3 regions of the Ruegeria sp. HKCCA4812 genome follow, and region 3 is predicted to be linked to each of the others. Evidence: riboswitches for the same ligand, from Rfam matches in the RefSeq annotation. Region 3 holds a riboswitch; each other region holds the start of a gene.

Evidence for each region. A riboswitch is a leader RNA that binds a small molecule or an ion and turns the genes downstream of it on or off. The one in region 3 is predicted to bind cobalamin.
Region 1: another riboswitch for cobalamin. It lies ahead of GOW04_RS08645 (DUF1636 domain-containing protein); the one in region 3 lies ahead of GOW04_RS17015 (aromatic ring-hydroxylating dioxygenase subunit alpha).
Region 2: another riboswitch for cobalamin. It lies ahead of GOW04_RS20970 (DUF4198 domain-containing protein); the one in region 3 lies ahead of GOW04_RS17015 (aromatic ring-hydroxylating dioxygenase subunit alpha).

Annotation. Positions count from the first base shown of each region.
Region 1 is NZ_WQFQ01000002.1:251,939-258,021, forward strand. It holds partial or broken gene GOW04_RS21905 (GH1 family beta-glucosidase) at 1-1,189, shown strand, start outside; gene GOW04_RS21910 (ROK family protein) at 1,166-2,215, shown strand; gene GOW04_RS08635 (carbohydrate kinase) at 2,255-3,181, shown strand; gene GOW04_RS22215 (D-lyxose/D-mannose family sugar isomerase) at 3,300-3,419, shown strand; gene GOW04_RS22220 (D-lyxose/D-mannose family sugar isomerase) at 3,497-3,862, shown strand; cobalamin riboswitch at 3,963-4,160, shown strand; gene GOW04_RS08645 (DUF1636 domain-containing protein) at 4,258-4,614, shown strand; gene GOW04_RS08650 (ABC transporter ATP-binding protein) at 4,611-5,384, shown strand; gene GOW04_RS08655 (ABC transporter substrate-binding protein) at 5,401-6,083, shown strand, end outside.
Region 2 is NZ_WQFQ01000013.1:18,149-24,231, reverse strand. It holds gene cbiQ (cobalt ECF transporter T component CbiQ) at 1-761, opposite strand, end outside; gene GOW04_RS20980 (cobalt ABC transporter permease) at 761-1,336, opposite strand; gene cbiM (cobalt transporter CbiM) at 1,333-1,944, opposite strand; gene GOW04_RS20970 (DUF4198 domain-containing protein) at 1,951-2,736, opposite strand; cobalamin riboswitch at 2,867-3,066, opposite strand; gene GOW04_RS20965 (ROK family transcriptional regulator) at 3,188-4,312, opposite strand; gene GOW04_RS20960 (sugar ABC transporter substrate-binding protein) at 4,566-5,585, shown strand; gene GOW04_RS20955 (ABC transporter permease) at 5,694-6,083, shown strand, end outside.
Region 3 is NZ_WQFQ01000007.1:29,647-35,729, forward strand. It holds gene GOW04_RS17010 (hybrid-cluster NAD(P)-dependent oxidoreductase) at 84-1,166, opposite strand; gene GOW04_RS17015 (aromatic ring-hydroxylating dioxygenase subunit alpha) at 1,172-2,425, opposite strand; cobalamin riboswitch at 2,507-2,711, opposite strand; gene GOW04_RS22030 (hypothetical protein) at 2,823-2,945, shown strand; gene GOW04_RS17020 (hypothetical protein) at 2,977-3,228, shown strand; gene GOW04_RS17025 (hypothetical protein) at 3,288-3,461, shown strand; gene GOW04_RS17030 (DUF3833 family protein) at 3,491-4,033, opposite strand; gene GOW04_RS17035 (DUF3833 domain-containing protein) at 4,030-4,647, opposite strand; gene GOW04_RS17040 (MFS transporter) at 4,644-5,867, opposite strand; gene GOW04_RS17045 (hypothetical protein) at 5,867-6,083, opposite strand, start outside.

The sequences.
Region 1 (6,083 bases), on a different contig from region 3:
CTTTGCGGCGTCGCCAGGCAACGTGGTGCGCGGGGAAAACGGAGACGTCGCCTGCGATCACCTGAACCGGTTCGAGCAGGATTTCGATCTGGTGCGCGAGGCCGGGTTTGACTGTTATCGTTTTTCGACCAGCTGGGCACGCGTGCTGCCGGACGGGCGTGGTCAGGTCAATCAGGCCGGGCTGGACTATTATGACCGATTGGCGGACGCCCTGCTGGAACGCGGTATCCGCCCCTGTGTGACGCTTTATCATTGGGAATTGCCGTCAGCGCTTGCGGATCAGGGCGGATGGTGCAATCGCGATATCGCGGATTGGTTCGCGGATTATACGCAGGTCATCATGGGTCGGATCGGAGACCGGATGTTCAGTGCCGCGCCGATCAACGAACCCTGGTGTGTCAGTTGGCTGAGCCATTTTGAAGGCCACCATGCGCCCGGTCTGCGCGATATCCGCGCCGCCGCCCGGGCGATGCATCACGTTTTGTTGGCCCACGGGCGGGCGATTCAGGCCATGCGCAGTCTTGGGATGGGCAATCTGGGTGCCGTGTTCAACCTCGAATGGTCCGAGCCCGCGGATGACAGCGCGGAAGCGCGGCTTGCGGCAGATCGCTACGATGCGATCTACAACCGATTCTTCCTTGGCGGTGTTTTCAACAAGGAATATCCCCAAACAGCCCTGGAGGGGTTGGAGCCACACTTGCCCAAGAGCTGGCAGAACGACTTTGAAACCATCGGCACACAGGTCGATTGGTGCGGGTTGAACTACTATACCCGAAAATTGATTGCCCCGGCGGACGCCGCCTGGCCCAGCCTGCAAGAGGTTCCCGGACCGTTACCCAAAACGCAGATGGGATGGGAAATCGATCCCTCTGCCCTCACCCGCTTTCTTGTCAGAACACGGAAAGACTATACGGGGGCGCTGCCAATCTATATCACCGAAAACGGTATGGCGAGTGAGGAGCGCGTGCGGGACGATGATCGTATCGATTATCTCGACAAGCACCTTGCGGCCGTGCTGGACGCTTTGGCACAAGGTGTTCCGGTGAATGGCTATTTTGTCTGGTCGCTGCTGGACAATTATGAATGGGCCTTCGGGTACGAGAAGAGGTTTGGACTGGTGGACGTGGATTTCGAAACACTTGCGAGAACGCCCAAAGCGTCTTTCATGGCGCTGAAATCCGCCCTGTCCGGGGGTCAGAGCGTCTCTCAGCCGTTAGCGCAACCATTCGGTGCCGTGCATGAGCATTGGAATCTGGTCGCGGATATCGGCGGTACGAACACACGTCTGGGCGTCGTCACGAACGGAGAATTGGCAGACCTTCGGAAACACCCGACAGGTACATTGGAAGACCTGCTGGAGGCGTTCCATGACCTTAGGGACGAGATCGGAACCAACCCACAGGCCGTCGTAGCAGCCGGAGCCGGGCCGGTCAGGGACGGAACGATTCAGCTGACAAATGCAAACCTGGATCTTTCGGAAACCGAGTTGGCGAAAGCAACAGGAGCAGAGCGCACCTTTGTCATAAATGATTTCACCGCTGCGGCGTGGTCGGTGGCCGAGGTGACCCGGTCGGATGTTGCGGTCTTGCAGGGTCAGGCAACGCCGCCCGCAGGCACACGGCTGGTTGTAGGGCCCGGAACCGGGCTTGGCGTTGGTGCGTTGCTATATTCCGAAGGCAGGTATCACACGGTTTCCGGCGAAGGCGGGCACGTGGGCCTGTACCCGCGCCATCGCGACGAAGTTGATATCTTTGAGGCGGCACGTCGCATCGCACCGGGTTGCTTCTTTGGGGACAGCCTGGCGCTGGAAGCAGAAATGTTCCTAAGCGGAACCGGCCTGCCGATCCTGTATCAGGCGGTTGAATTGGCAGCCGGTCAAGCGCGAACTCAGGCGCGCTCTGCAAAGGACATTCTGAACGATGCCCGCAACGGCACCGATCTGGTCGCCGAAAAAGCCGCGCAGATTTTTACCACCCATCTGGGTGCCTTGATGGGTGATCTGGCGGTCACCTTGATGCCGGAGGGGGGCGTTTTCCTTGTCGGCGGCGTTGCCGAGAAGAACCGCTGGCTATTCAGTGACAACTTCAAGGATGCGTTCAACGGCGGCGGCCGCTTCAGCGATTTACGCCGCTCCCTGAACCTATACGTGTCCGAACAGGCAGAGTTCGGGATCATCGGCGCAAACAACTTCTGCAAGAACGCGCTGAGACAATAACCAGACTAACCGAAGTTTCTTACCAAAAAGGACCAAGACATGATCCTGTGCTGTGGTGAAGCGCTGATAGATATGATTTCAGAACCGACCGCATCGGGCGCAATTGGTTTTGTGCCACATACTGGTGGTGCGGTTCTGAACACAGCCGTCGCGATGGGACGTCTGGGTGTTCCGGTTGGGATGCTGACAGGTTTGTCATCGGACATGTTCGGCCAACAACTGATCGATGCGCTGAAAGCGAGCCATGTGGACACGACACATGTGATCATCTCGGACCGTCCCACCACGCTTGCCTTTGTGCAGCTCTCGGATGGACACGCGACTTACAGCTTTGTCGATGAAAACACCGCGGGCCGGATGTTGCTGCCCGAAGACATGCCCGATCAGCTTCCTGCCGTCTCTGCCCTGTATCTCGGTGGAATCAGCCTTGCGTGTGAACCTTGCGCAGATGCCTATGCCGCCCTTCTGGACCGCCACGGTTCCGACCGGGCAGTGATGCTGGACCCGAATATCCGCCCGGATTTCATCAAGGATCAAACCCGATTTCGGACGCGTTTGAACCGCATGATCTCGCGTGCGGATATCGTCAAGGTTTCAGACGAGGACCTGGACTGGATCATTCCGGGCGCTGAAGCCGAATCCGCAAAAGCGTCTGTGCTGTTGCAGGCGGGTCCTTCCGTTGTCATCGTCACGCGTGGCAGTGACGGGGCGCACGGTTACCTGGCGGATGGTTCCGAAGTCTCGGTTCCTGTGAAACCCGTTGAAGTGGTCGATACGATCGGCGCAGGTGACACGTTCAACGCCGGCGTTCTGACCGAGCTCAGCCGCGCAGGGCATCTGACCAAGTCAGGTCTGCGCGGATTGACGGTTGAAAGCCTGCAAGCAGCCATGGAACTGGGCGCTGACGTCGCGGCCGTGACCGTTTCCCGAGCCGGGGCGGAACCCCCTTGGGCGCACGAACTTTGATCTGCTGGATGGCATGATGAAACGATCCGAAATCAACCACATCAAGCCCTAGGCCCAGACGTTCATTCAATCTTTCGGCGCCGCGTAGCCGCTCTTTGCGGATTGATCGCCCGAGAAAATGCGCATCTCTTTGGTCGAAACTGTCCGCAGCCGCAGGCTGGGATGGAACATTACCAATTACGCACAAGGCCATTTCGACGAACATTGCCTATTCCCGTTCACTCTACGCAATGGTTAGACGAAGGATCTGAAATCCGGGCGTGGGATGCTCTGTGCAGAAAACTGTTGATCTTTAAAGACAATCAGCTTTCTCCGATGCACCGGCATATTATCAAGGCAGAAGACATCATCAACCGGGGCGGCGGCGATCTCGTTCTGGAAATTCATGCGTCGGATCCAAACGGTGGCGTCGACCGCGACAACCCGGTGACGGTCCCCAGCGATGCCTGCCCTGTAACCTTGCAACCCCAAGAGTACGTGCGGCTGAAGCCGAGGCAAAGCGTAACTCTGATGCCCGGCATCTGGCACGCTTTTTGGGCCGAGCGCGGCGATTGCCTTATTGGCGAGGTATCGACCGTGAATAACGACCGCACCGACATTGGGTTTGAAAAGCCAATTCCACGGTTTTCAAAGGTCGAGAAAGATTCCGAACCGGATTTCCTTCTTGTATCAGACTATTGACACCGTTCGGTCCGGGCTGGCGCAGCAGGACAGCTGGGTCAGCTGTCGCAATTCCATCTACCAACGCCTTCGTCTGCCGCTTGACAAGTCTGGCATTGCCGGACTAGCTGAGCGGGATGGTTCCATAAGGGATGAAAATGGGAACACGGTGCGGCACTGGAATGTGCCAAGTCCGTGACTGCCCCCGCAACTGTAAGCGGTGAGCGACGCCACTTCACCACTGACCCGCATGGGTTGGGAAGGTCGGCCAAGCAACGACCCGCAAGTCAGGAGACCTGCCATCGCACTATGAACCAACCCGAGGCGGGGCGTCTCGGAAGGAGGCTTGATGGCGCGTTTGCGTAATATCTGGGTATGTGCCCTCTGTCTGCGTCTGGCAAACGACGGAGATGGCTATGACCTGCTATTCTGATCACTTTGTTCTGATCTGTTCAACATGTCAGGGGGCGATGTCTGCCGAGGCCGCGCAAGACGTGCTGAATGCCCGGTTGCCTGACGGTTTTGAAACCCGAATGGTGGCGTGCATGGCAGGTTGTGAACGGGCCATGACCGTCGGATTTCAGGCCCCGGGAAAAGCGCAGTACCTGTTTGGCGATATCACGACATCACACGACCTGTCCGCCCTGGTCGAATTCGCGACCCAGTTCGGCGACAGTGACGATGGCTGGACCAGCGCCTCGGACCGCCCCCCTGCCCTTTTCGCAAAGACCTTGTCGCGAATACCCGCATTGCCGTCCGGTGGCGCTTCATGAGTTTTCTGGTTGCCGAGAATTTGGAGTACTATGCTCTTAATGGCGATATCCTGTTGCAGGATGTGTCCTTTCGTCTGGAAGAAGGATCAATTCTGGCAATCGCCGGGCCTAACGGCGCCGGCAAGACCACTCTGCTGAAACTGCTGTGCGGGATCGAACGGGTTATCTTGGGTGATGTTTGGATAGAAGGCCAAAGCCTTCGGACCCTGTCCGCCCGCCAACGTGCCCGCTCCATTGCTGTGGTCGGGCAGCAGGAAATGCCTGACGGGCGGATGCGCCTGCAAGATTATGTTGCGCTGGGGCAAATCCCGATTCAGGGCGAACGTTCGATGGCTCAGCACAAGGCTGATCTGGAACGGGTTCTGACGACGACCGAGCTGTCGCATTTTGCCAACAAAACGATGGGTCAACTGTCCGGCGGAGAACGTCAGCGCGCACATATCGCGCGCGCGTTGGCCCAGAACCCGTCCTTGCTGTTTCTAGACGAGCCAACCAACCATCTGGACCCCGATGCCAAGGGGCACATGCTGTCTCTGGTTGCTGATCTGGGGGTAACGGTCGTCATGATCGTCCATGATCTGGTCATGATCCCGGAATTCGCCACCCATGTGGCGCTGATGAAAGCCACGCGTCTGACGGGGTTCGGGCCTGTTGTCGAAGTTCTGACCCCAGACCGGGTACGTGAGACATTCGGCGTGGATTATCTGTGCTTTCAGCACGAAGGCCGCATGATCCCCGCACTGGATATCCGAAAACGGAAACTGTCATAATAACAGGAACTTAAATATGATGCAGAAACTTTGGCCGGTGGTTGTTTTCGCTGGCTTGGCAGGTGGCGCGGCAGCGGAAGCCGTCACCGTGGACAATTGCGGCGAACCGCTGGCTTTTGACTCGGCGCCGGAACGTCTGGTCGTGCATGACATGAACATGACGGATATGGCCTTTGCGCTCGGCCTTCAGGACAAGATCGTGGGGCTTACCGGAATTACCGGCTGGTACAAAACAAGCCCTGATTTTGATGCTCAGCGTGGCGATATCCCAGAGCTTGCCCCCAAATACCCGACCATTGAAAACCTTGTGGCCGTCGAACCCGATCTGTTTTTTGCCGGTTGGTACTATGGCATGAAACCCGGCGGTGACGTCACGCCCGACACACTGGAACCTTTTGGTATCAAGACCATGATCCTGACCGAAAGCTGCGTGCATCTGGACAAGGATCGCCCCGAGGCCAGCATGAACCTGTTGTTTGATGACGTTCTGCGTCTGGGCAAGGTCATGCATGTCGAAGACAAGGCCGAGGCGCTGGTTGCCGGCTGGAAAGACAAATTGTCAGCCATCGAAGCAAAAACAGCCGATATGGCAAAGCCCCGCGTATTCCTGTTGGACGGACCGGCCGATGCTCCATTCACCGCCGGCAAGTTCGCCATTCCCGATGCGATGATCACAGCGGCGGGTGGCGCGAACGTGAC
Region 2 (6,083 bases), on a different contig from region 3:
ATCAGACCCAGGCAGAGACCGCTGAAACCTGCCGCAAACACAATGTCCGCACGGGTCAGGGCAAATTCCTGAAGCAACGGCATACGCCCGGAAAACCCCCGGCACTTCATAGCGGCCAGGATGCGTTCTGATCTTTCGATCGCGCGCACAAGCATCATACCCACAAGGTAGCCAAAGCTGCGATATGTGTGCCAGTTTGTTGCTGGCCGAAAACCACGCACCTTCATCGCGGCGCGCAGCCGCAGGTATTCTTCGCGCAAGACCTCGATATACCGGATCGTGAACATCAGCAGGTAAACCAGCTTTTCGGGGCACCGCAGACGATGCAGGGCGTGGCCCAGTGTAACCGGCTCCATCGTCCCGACCAAAACCAACAGGGACAGGATCACGGCATTGGCGGTCAAGGCAATCTCGACCGCTTTCCAAAATCCCTGCCAGCTTGCGGAGAATCCCCAAAGCGTGAACATCGGATCCCCGGGCATGGAAAAGGGCAACAGGACCAGCATGAACAGGATGAACCCATCCATCATGGCCATTCGCTTCAACGTCTTTCGCCGCGGCAGACGTGAAACTATCAGAAGCGAAAGCGACACTGTCAGCGCCGCGCAAAGCGCGCCGAGGGATGACAGCGCCACGGTCACGACCGCAAAAACAACTGCCATGACGATCCGCATCCGGGGATCCAGCTGGCTGATCAAACCTTTTGGCCCGTCACCGGCTTCGGACAGTGTTTTTTCCTTGTGCCCCAGAACGTGTGCCATCAGGACGCCAGCTTGCGGCGGGCCACCATGTAAAAGCCCAGACCAAACAGACCAACGATGTACCCGATCCCGCCAAGGATGGTTTGCAAGTCATTCTGTTCGCGATAGGCCGCAATCTCGCGCCTGAGCGGGCGCAATTCGTCACGTACGGCCTTGGCGATAACCTGCTGCTCTTCGGCGCTGAGAGACGCCGCCGAACCGCTGGCCTGCGTCACAGCAGCCGAAGATGAGTCACCGTTTTCTGCCACGGCAACGCCCATGATCCGCGCGACATCTTCGGCAGACATCGTGACTTCGGCCACATGCCCGGCGCCAAGGTCGGCAAAGAAGGTGTGCGCCACGGCCGAGGTCGGCGTGTAGACAAAAAAACCGTCCGCATCCGTGACCGATCGACCCAGCTCGGCCCCATCCGGGCCGGTGACAATGACCTCGGTGCCGTTTGCCATGTCGCCGTTAGAAAAGCCAATTTCGCCCTCGATGACGTCTCCCGACTCGAAAACGCCGGCTATGACCTTGTGCGCCAGGGCAGGCACAGGTGCGCAGCACACGGCCAATATGACAACCAGATGCTTCATGTGGCTGCTCCTCTGAAAAACAGCTCGGGCTTGACCTTGCGCGCCAACAACACGGCGAACCCGGTCAAAATCGCCTCGATGGCCATGACAGGAATATGGGCGAAGAAAACAAGCTTGGCGGCAGGCAGAAATTCATCCCCCGACAGCGCCAGGGAAAACGCGACCATGCCGGTTGTCGCTGCAATCGCAAATGCGCCGCCGACGCCCCCCCAAATCGCACCTTGCAAAGGCGTTCCACGCGCGATCAGACGACCGAACAACATTCCGGCCACCACTGCGGGAAAGGCGATATTGACGGTGTTGATCCCCAACACCGTCAACCCGCCAAAGCCGAAAAAGACCGCCTGTAGCAAAAGCCCGACGAACAAAGCCGGGAATGCGGCCCAACCAAGCAGCAGCCCGGCCATGCCGTTGAGGATCAGATGGACCGACGACGGACCAATGGGCACGTGGATCAAGGATGCCACGAAGAAACTGGCTGACAGCACGCCCGCAGTGGGGATGCGATCAAGATCCAGAGACCTGAGACCCATGGCGATCCCGCCCGCGGCGGCTATGGCGCCGCCAATTACAACCGGGTTGGAAAGGGCTCCGTCGACGATGTGCATCTGGGGTTACTCCAGATCCCAGGCACGAATCCAGATGACCGCATCCTGGCTGAGTTCTTTGCCCTCATGTTCGGTTGCCGGACCGGAACCAAGGGCAGCGAAACCCCAGTAACCGGCTTTTGGAACGCCGAACGAAAAATACCCGTTGTCGTCAGATATTGCGACCACCGCACCACCCGGCATAGGAGACACTTTCGGTGCAGAAGCGGCCGAGCTTTCCATGTCGGGTTCCGCGGCCATGTACTCGATCTCGATCTCGGCGCCCGAAACCGGCTGACCATCAGCCAGCACACGGCCCGTGAAAGTCGAACCCGCGATGATGTTGGTCGGCTTGTTCAGCGGGATAATCTCGGTCGCTAGCCCCACAGGATTCATCCAGTCGGTCGGCAATTCGTTACGGTTCAGGAAGGCTTTGGTGAGCTGTTGGATATAAATGTCTTCGGATTCCTCGTAATAAGGCTGAGGAACCGTCACCAGCACATAGTCGCCCGAACGTTTGACCGGGACACTGCCCTTGAACGCCGCGCCCTCGTTTTCCCCGCCGGTGAAACGGATAGGTTCCAGCGTGTCCAGCAAATCGGTCTTTTCACCGTTGTGGATCACATAGAATTCCTGCGGCTTTTCAAGATCCATGACATGGCCATTCTCGAATGGATGCCAGAAAATCAGTTTGACCGGCACATCGCCCGGTTTCTCGATCATGGTGTCCGTGGTGTATTCCAAAAGGAAATGCGCATTTGCGATGGCAGGAAGAGCCACCGCGGCAGCGGCTGCGCTGAGCAGCGTTTTCATGAACAGTCGTCCTTGTCCCGTCGCGCCAATCCCGGCGCGAAATTCGTTTTGACCACGGGACATTCAACGCCAAATTACCCTTTCAGGCATCCTGGTCCGACGCACATCCCGTCGCCGATTAGGAGTACCCGTTAGAGGGCACATGTCCGGCAGGTATCCTGACTTGCGGGTCAAAGCGTTGGACTGGCCTTCCCGGGCAACCCCCAGTGGCGTTTCAGCCCTGCTCGCCGCTTACAGTTGCGGGTGCAGTTGCGGAATTGGGCCTGAGCCCGCACCGCATTCCCTATTGATTCCAGAGCAAGCCCCGGAACCGGACATGCCGAGCGGCTTGCCAGACAACTCAGCCCTCCGTCAACGAAAATGTGTTACGGCCATCGAAAATAATGAGCTCGGCAGTTTGCGAGAGTGAACCAGTTTGTGAAATATCCAAGGCAACAAGGTGATTTCACATCTAAGCTTCTGAAAGATACCTTTCCGACAACGGCAGGCTCGCCGCGCCCAGTGAGCGTGCTTCCGGGCCCACGGTCCCTGCCAGCACGGCAGGGCGCTCGAGACCGGTCAGGTTAAGCTCAGACAGTTTGTCTTCGACCATTTCAACCAAACGCGCCTTGATGTCCTGCGGCATCCAGCCGTCAATCTTCACGCATTCGAAATCTATCAGGCTACAGGACGAGACAATCGCATAGGCAATCCCACTCGCCGTCTGTTTCAACCAGTATTCCAGTTGAACTTTTGGCACATCCCAACGCTGGGTCGTTTCCCAAATGGAATGCGACGTGACACCTGCTGTGGTGATTGCACGCTCGAGCACATACAGGCTGGCCACGTCGATAAGGGGTCTGACACCACCGGCATCATCTGGCACAGGCAAGGGGCCGATTGCGCCCGCGTTTCCACGTCCCGAAAAGATTGCGCCATTGAGGACCACACCGCCGCCAATGAAAAACCCGATATAGAAGTACAGGAAATCCCTGGGCCCATCGGCTGGACCGAATACCAATTCCGCCCCACAAGCCGCAGTGGCGTCATTTTGCAGGAATACCGGAATATCGAGGCGCCGCGCCAGGTCAGCCTTCAGGTCTGATACGCGCCACGGGTCCATTTCTTCCTGAGGAACCTGAAGGGTCTGGGCCCAGTCCCATAGGTAGAACGGCATGGCAATCCCAAGTCCCGCAATCCTGCCTTTGGCCTCAGGCGACATGGATGATATCATTTTGCCCAGACTCTCAGTGGAAAACTCCAAAGTGGCTTTCGGCGTTGGATAGTCATAGGTTCGCCGATCGCGTTGCCGCACATTTCCGACAAAGTCAGTCAAAACCAACTCGGCACTGCGACGCCCCACCTTGAGCCCAAAGAAAAAGGCACCATCCGGGTTAAGTCGCATGGGAACGGAAGGTTGCCCGACTTTCCCGCGGACCGGTTCACCGCGCAAAAGCAAACCATCCTTCTCCAACAGTCGCATAATGACGGAAACGGTTTGTGCCGACAGTCCGGTCATGCGCGCGATCTCGGACTTCGCAAGCGCCTGGTGACGCCGGACAAGCGACAATACAAGCCGTTCGTTCCGGGCCCGCATCCCGCTTTGGTTGGTTCCGCGTACCTCTGACCCGTGCAGGCCAATCGAATTTTTCCGAGATGAATTTTCCGGCACGACCACCCCTTTCCTGTTGAAGAATGAGAAAGCCCGCCCGCACTGTCAATAATAAATAAGAGTGATTTATTTATTGACTCAAAATTCGAATCTTGTGATTGTTTCTTATGGGGTCAGGATTTTTTGCCTGATCGCCCTCGTGCCCTACTCGGCATAGAAAAAACTGGGAGGATAATCGATGAAACTTGCAAAACTTGCGGGTGCTGCTGCGCTCGGGGTTACTGCCATGGCTGGCAGCGCAATGGCGGAAGGCGAAACTGTTTGCCTGATCACCAAGACGGACACCAACCCGTTCTTTGTCAAAATGAAAGAAGGTGCGACTGCAAAAGCGGAAGAGCTGGGAATGACGCTCAAAGCCTTTGCGGGCAAAGTTGACGGTGACCATGAAACGCAGGTGCAAGCCATTGAGACCTGCATTCTGGACGGCGCCAAAGGCATTCTGCTGACGGCCTCGGACACATCATCCATCGTTCCGGCCGTGAAGCAGGCGCGGGATGCAGGTGTTCTGGTTATCGCTCTGGATACGCCGCTGGAACCCATTGACTCGGCTGACGCGACCTTTGCCACGGACAATTTCCTGGCCGGGCTGCTGATTGGACAATGGGCCAAAGCCACGCTGGGCGACGCGGCCAACGACGCGAAAATTGCGACACTGGATCTTGCCGTCAGTCAGCCGACAGTGGATGTGCTGCGCAATCAGGGTTTCCTGCAAGGCTTTGGTGTCGATCTGGCGGACCCGAACGTAATCGGTGATGAAGATGACCCCCGTCTTGTCGGAAGTGATGTCACTGCCGGCAACGAAGAAGGTGGTCGCCGCGCGATGGAAAACCTTCTGGCCAAAGATCCCACGATCAACGTTGTTCACACCATCAACGAGCCTGCCGCGGCAGGCGCCTACGAGGCGCTGAAAGCCATCGGGCGCGAAAATGACGTGCTCATCGTTTCCGTGGACGGAGGCTGCCCGGGTGTCCAAAACGTTGCCGATGGTGTTATCGGCGCGACGTCGCAGCAATACCCGCTGCTGATGGCATCGCTGGGTGTTGAGGCCGTCAAGAAATGGGCGGACGAAGGCGTGAAACCTGAAAACACGCCTGGCAAGGATTTCTTTGACACCGGCGTGGCGCTTGTAACCGACAAGCCTGCCGAAGGCGTCGAGTCGATCTCGGTCAAAGAAGGCATGGACCTCTGCTGGGGTTAACCTGACCACCCGGAGGGCCGCAGAGGGCGGCCTTCCGCATTTCAAACCACCCATTCGCCCGAAAACTTGCTAAAGTCGTCAGTAACCTGACGCTTTGGGGGAACCTTTATGTCCGATACTTCACGACGATCAGACGACTTCGAAGCCGCTGCAAAAGGCAGCCCGGAACAGATTGCCGAATTTGACGATCACCACCGCGGGTTCGTCGGAACGGTTCAGCATTTTCTGCATGTGAACCCCTCTTTGGTACCGCTGATCGTTCTTGTGGCTGCCATCGTCATTTTCGGGGCTTTGCTGGGCTCCAAGTTCTTCTCGCCATTCGCGCTGACCCTGATCCTGCAACAGGTTCAGATCGTCGGGATCGTGGCGGCGGCGCAAAGCCTCGTCATCCTGACCGCCGGTATCGATCTGAGCGTCGGGGCAATCATGGTGATGTCGTCGGTTGTCATGGGTCAGTTCACCTTCCGATATGGGCTGCCACCAACGGTCGCGATTGTT
Region 3 (6,083 bases):
TGTTCTGCAAAGGGCAGAAAAACCGCGCCGAAAACCGCAGCGGGTGTCAGCCACGCTGCGGCTTTGATCGTGATGCGAAGCGCCTAAACCTCGATTTCGACCTTGCCGATCGGGTTCGAGCAGCAGGCCAGAATGTACCCCGCGTCGATGTCGTCTTCCGAGATGCCTCCGTTGTGGACCATATGGACCTCGCCGGCAGTTTTCTTGACCTTGCAGGTCCCGCATACGCCGAAGGTACAGCCTGACGGAATGTTCAGGCCAACCGAGCGGGCGGCGGCAAGCACCGTGTCGGTCTCGGCAACCTTGGCCGTCACGCCCGAGGTCGCGAACAGGATCTCGGCGCTGCTGTCGTCGTCCAGAACAACGTCATCCAACTCGGGCTGATCCGCCTCGGTTTCCACCGGCGCGCCGAAGCTTTCCTGATGGTAGTTGTTCATATCAAAACCAAGACCGGCCAGCGCGTCGCGTACTGCTTGCATGAAGGGCTCAGGACCGCAGCAATAGACTTCGCGTTCTAGGTAATCCGGCGCCATCAGGCCCAGCATCAATTGGTTGAACTGACCCTGATATCCCGTCCATGGGCGGTAGCGGTCCGGCTCTTCCACCACGAATTTCAGGTCCAAACCATCCGTGCGGCTGGCCATCTGTTCCAAGCGCTGGCGGAAGATGATCTCGGATGGCCTTTTGGCGCAGTTGATGAAGACAACGTCCAGATCGCGGCCTTCGTCCCACATACAGGTGGTCATCGACATCATCGGGGTGATGCCCGAGCCAGCCGAGATAAACAGGAACTTGCGCGCATCGCTCAACGCGTTGGTGAACAGGCCCGCGGGCCCAATGGCCTTGATCCGCATGCCGGGTTGAAGATTGTCCAGCATCCAGCGCGTGCCGATACTGTCGGGTTGCGCTTTGGCGGTGATGGTGATCGACCGCGGCCGCGACGGCGACGATGAGATCGTGTAGGTGCGATGCACAACGCCTCCGGGCTGGCCGGGCGCCGGAATCTCGAGCGTCAGGAACTGACCAGGGTAATAGGCGAACTGCGCCCCCGAGGGGGCACGGAACGAAAAGCTGGCAGTGTTCGGCATCTCGGGCACGACCGAGACACATTCCAGCATCTCTCCATCCTGCCAGACGGCTGATGAAAGCGTGTTCAGGTCTTTCATCAGACTTACTCCGCCGCCAGGGAGTCAGGGGCCAGGCGGGCCGACACTGTGTTGCAATACCAATCCACGAATTGCAGCACACCGGATTCCTGAATGGCTGAATATGGGCCGGGCACATAGGCCGGGCTGTTGATGCCCTGCTGGTTGTCCTCGACCACCTGTCGATCTTCGTCATTCGTGGCGACCCAGACTTCGGTCAGGCGTTTCACGTCATAGTCAACGCCTTCAACCGCATCCTTGTTGACCAGCCATTTGGTCGTGACCTCGGTCTCTGTCGGGCTGATCGGCGTGACGCGGAAAACAATCGAGTGATCGGCAAGAAAGTGGTTCCACGTGGTCGGATAGTGGAACTTCAAAAGCGATCCCGCATCCGCAAAGGGCGACCGGCCCAACCAACGGCGCACGGCGGATTTCCCGTCCATCGTATAACTCTCGGCCCCTTCTTTCAGCGGCATCCGCGCCAGTCGATATTGGCCGTCCTCGTGCAGGTAGAACTGCGATGGCATACCCGCTGCCTGGCACCTGTCGAAATGGGCTTGCATATAGGCTGGGGTTTCACCGCCTTCGATCCCCGTCACGCCCGGATCATCAGGGAAGGTCCGGCACAGCGCAGGGTGGTTGCCGCCGCAGTGATAGCACTCGCGATTGTTTTCCCAGACCAGCTTCCAGTTGCCGTTCTCGATGATCGTGCTTTCGAAGGCGACCTTGGCATTCGCAAGATCATGCGGCTCAAGATACGGGCGCGCGATATTGGCGAACGTGTCAAAATCCGGGGCGACATCCGCCAGACAGATGTAAACCAACCCGGCCAGCTCGCGGCAATGAACCGTCTTCAAACCATGCTGTCTGGGATCAAACTCCGGCCCCATGTCGCGAGCCCACAGCAATGAGCCGTCAAGCTCGTAGGTCCATTGGTGATATGGGCAAACCAGCTTCGGCGCGTTGCCTTTTGCCGCCTTGCATATGATCGAGCCGCGATGGCGGCAGGTGTTGTGAAACGCCCGGATCTGGTTGTCGGCGCCGCGCACGATGATCACGCGATAGGCACCCACGTTGTATGTTACATAGTCGCCGACTTTCACCAGTTCGCAAGCAGGAATGGCAAAGAGCCATTCGCGATAGTGGATGGTTTCCAGGTCGGTCTGAAAGATCTCGGGGTCGGTGTAAAAGGCCCGTTCCAGAGCATAGCCCGGGATTCGACGCGCCAACAGGTTTTGGACATTGTTCACTTCTGGCTCTCCTGCCGCGCCCCGCGGCATTGCTTGGGCAGATGACAGGGAGGAACCGTCCGGAGGCGCGCGAGGACCACGTCCGAAACCCGTGCCCCCACCGCCACCCGCGGTTTGACATATCTGCAAGGCTGGTTTCCGGACTTGAAAGGGGCTTGCACCCGGTTGCGACACCTTCCCGGGATCCTCGTCCCAGTGGTTGATTGTCGAACCTGACCTTCCTTACCGTTGCGGGGGCAGTGCCGGAATTCCACCGGCTTCCCAATTCTCCGCTGTCTGAGAATCAAACAGCGGCACCTCACGATGGCAGCCTACTTTTTACCCGCTTGGGCGCTGAAATGCTTGCGACATTTCCGGTTTCAAAACAGACATAGAAATATTCCGGCAGAGTGGACGGCGCCGGGACCACAGTCCTTGGCACAGGGGCGTGGCAGGCCCGCCAGCATGGCGTTTTGCGGTGGCCGATGGCCTTGCGATGGATGCGGCCACGTCTGACATCCGCGCCGTAAAATTGACCCCCAACCGCGACGGCGAAGGCCGGCTGCTCTGATCAGAAACCAAACGCTGCGCGTCGCCTGAGCATGGCTGAAAAAGAGAGTGTCGGGCCAAGTGAAGGAGGTTTGCAGCAAACCCTTTTAGGTGAAGTTGATCCGTTCGGGATAGTGCTGGCTTTCAATGGGGCAGGTGAAAAAGGCCAATATCCGTCATGCGAGAGTTGCCAGTCCATCCTGTCAACGGCCGGTAGAAAACCTCATTTTGTCCATAAAAAATTGTCTTTTTCGGGAAAAACCATTACGTTTTCCGAAAATGGTGGAAAACACCGGAGGCAGTAAGAGAGCAGATGCCAAAACCGAAAACAGGTGTTTTGCGGACAACAGTTCCTTCGCGCCTCATGGGAAAACGAGATGGCCTGTTTTTCCTCTGGGGGCAGATAGAACGCGCGCGCTTGAAGGTCGACGGCTGCGAACGCGCCGAGGGTGCAGCCCCGGACGGGCCAAGGGCGAACAGGGCCGGTGAGGTCAAGGGATCGACGACAGCATTGGTGGACGAGTTTATTTTCTACTGACTTTTGTGATGAAACCGGGCCTGGCGGCCCTATTTCTTCTCGAAGAACAGGATGACTTCACCCAGACGGACGCCATAGCGTGAGACATAGGCGCGGTTCAGCAGACGGTCGTCATCCAGCAGCCACATCCAATCGTCGAATTTGACACGCATGGTCCCGTCCTTGATCGGCAGGTCGATCTTGTATTTCCAGTTGAACGTATCCCCGCGTTCAATCCCGCTGGCGGTACCCAGTACGCCAGGAGCCGTACCGGTCCACGTATCCTCTCCGGTTTTGGTCAATGTCCAGATGCGTTGTTCCGTCGCGCCATCGTCGTAGACGAAGTCTTCGACCAGTGTCAGGGTTTCGCCGTCCCATGTCCCGTCGATATCAACCGTGAATCTGCGGGGGATATTTCCCAAAACATCCTGAAACTGACCGTAGGCCACTGTTTTGCCTTCGAAAAATTCCTCGAGGTTCAACTGCCGGTCCGACAGAAACGTTTTTGGTACCTTCGGTTTGCTGGAGCAGGCGGCAAGAAGCGCAAGGCTTACGATGGCGACGCAGGCGATGAAAGAGCGAAAGGTGATCATTGCAACGGCTTCCTTTCCGAAGTCGCGTCATACCCGTTTGACCCACTTGGATGAATCGGTTTCGAACTGGGGCTTGGACGCATTGTGGCGATCAGTTCCGCGACCTTGACGCCAAACTTGCGCATCTCGGACCGATTCATGATGACGCCGGTTTCTGTCATATACATCCAATCGGTGACATCCAACGTATGTCCACCGGCGTCATCTGGCAGAATGATACGATAGGTCAGTTTCACCGTGGACCCCGAGATGATGCCCCGACCTTCGCCCACGATATCATCCGCCATTGCCGTGAACGTGTTGCCAGTTCCCAGCGTCAGGTACCATTTGCGGGTCATCTGTTTTCCGTTGGAATAGGTGAAGTATTCGGTCAGCGTGCCAGAGTTGCCTTGCCATTCGCCGGACATGCGCGCGACAAAACTGTTCGACATTTTGCCGTTGGGGCCATAGATCAGGCCCTCGGACAAGATCTCTCCGTTCAGGTGTTTTTTCAGCGAAAAATTTGGCCCGGTGCCACTGTAATCGGACGGCGATTGCGCGCGAAAGCTCAGCAGCCTTGCACGGATGAAGACAGCGGTCAGAAGGACCAGAAGGATGATGGTGAAAGCGTTCATTTGCTTGTGACCTCGGTGGGCAGGGTCAACACCATCCCGAACGCTCCGACTTTCAGGATGCAGGGCAGTACAGCATAGGCAAGATTGAGTGTGGCCAGCGCCTGTGCGGAATTGGTTTGACCGGGGGTGAAACCGCTGCGTTCCAGCAGCGGCAGAGTGAAAAAGGCAGCCAGGGCGAGGCCCAGTTTGCCAGCGAAGGACCAGATGCCAAACGCGGCTGATGCGTTCAGCCCGGCCCGTGTAAGCACGACCGAGAACATGGCCGGCAATACGACCATATCCGCGCCCAGCGCCGCGCCCGAGGCGAGACAGATCATTGCAAACCCCGCAAGGTTTCCTGCACTCAGTGTGGCAGCGCCAATAAAGCCGGCGATCGAGAGGGGCATGGCGATGATCAGAGTCTGTTTCGGGCCAATTCTGTTACTGAGCTTTGCCCAGAGCGGGACGCTCGCGCCTGCGCTCAGGAAGAACAGGATCAACAAAGGACCTGCCTTGCCCGGCAGTTGCAGCCGGTCTTCCACAAAAAACAGAAACAGGGTGGAGGTTATGGCAACCGGGAGGCTGTTGACCAAAGCCAGCGCAAGAAGGCGCAAGCCACCGGCCTGACCCAGACCTGCAAAGGACAGGCCTGAGCCGGTGATTGGTCTGCGACGCCAGATCGGGATCGTCAGTATCAGGGTCAGAACGGACAGCAGCCCCAGAAACGCTCCGAATGCGGGGTAGCCTTGGGAGTGTGCCCCGAAAGCAACCAACAGGGCCGGAGCGCTGGCTGCGATGACCACCCCGGTCAACTGCCCGCCTTCACGATAGGCGGCCAGTGTCATCAGCTCTTTCGGATCGGTTCGCTTCGCCAGAGTTGCGCTGCGACCATATAGAAGAATGGTTCCCAGGCTGTACGCCGAGAACAGCAAGATCAGGATCGCGACCAGTTCCGGCACGCTGGCACCCTGCGGCAGATTGAAAAGCAGGGGAAACCCGATCGCCAGCCCCAAAGCCGCCATCGCCGCAAATGCAAGCTGGCCGCCGGGCCATCGGTCGATTGCCCAACCGATCAGCGGATCCTGCACCAGATCCACCAACCGGATCACCAGCAGCACCGTACCAATGACCCCAAGGCCAATACCCAGGTTCACGGCTGCAAAGCGCGGCAAGTGGATATAAAGCGGGATACCCGCCGCAGCGAGCATCAACGCATAGAGACTGACCCGGGGATAGAGCATCACCGCCCCTGTAGCCTGCGCGTGAAGGACGCGGACCGCGTGTTGTCTCCCAGGAACACGGACATGAAACTGCGCTTGATGCCCGGATACGCCATGGTGCACGTCTTTTGCCCGTTCAGCCAGAAACTGACCTTGTCGGGACCATCAGAAACCGCCAGATAGCTGTCCCCTTTTGCCACGGCTTTGAAACACCGGTTCAGTTGGTCGCGAACGGGT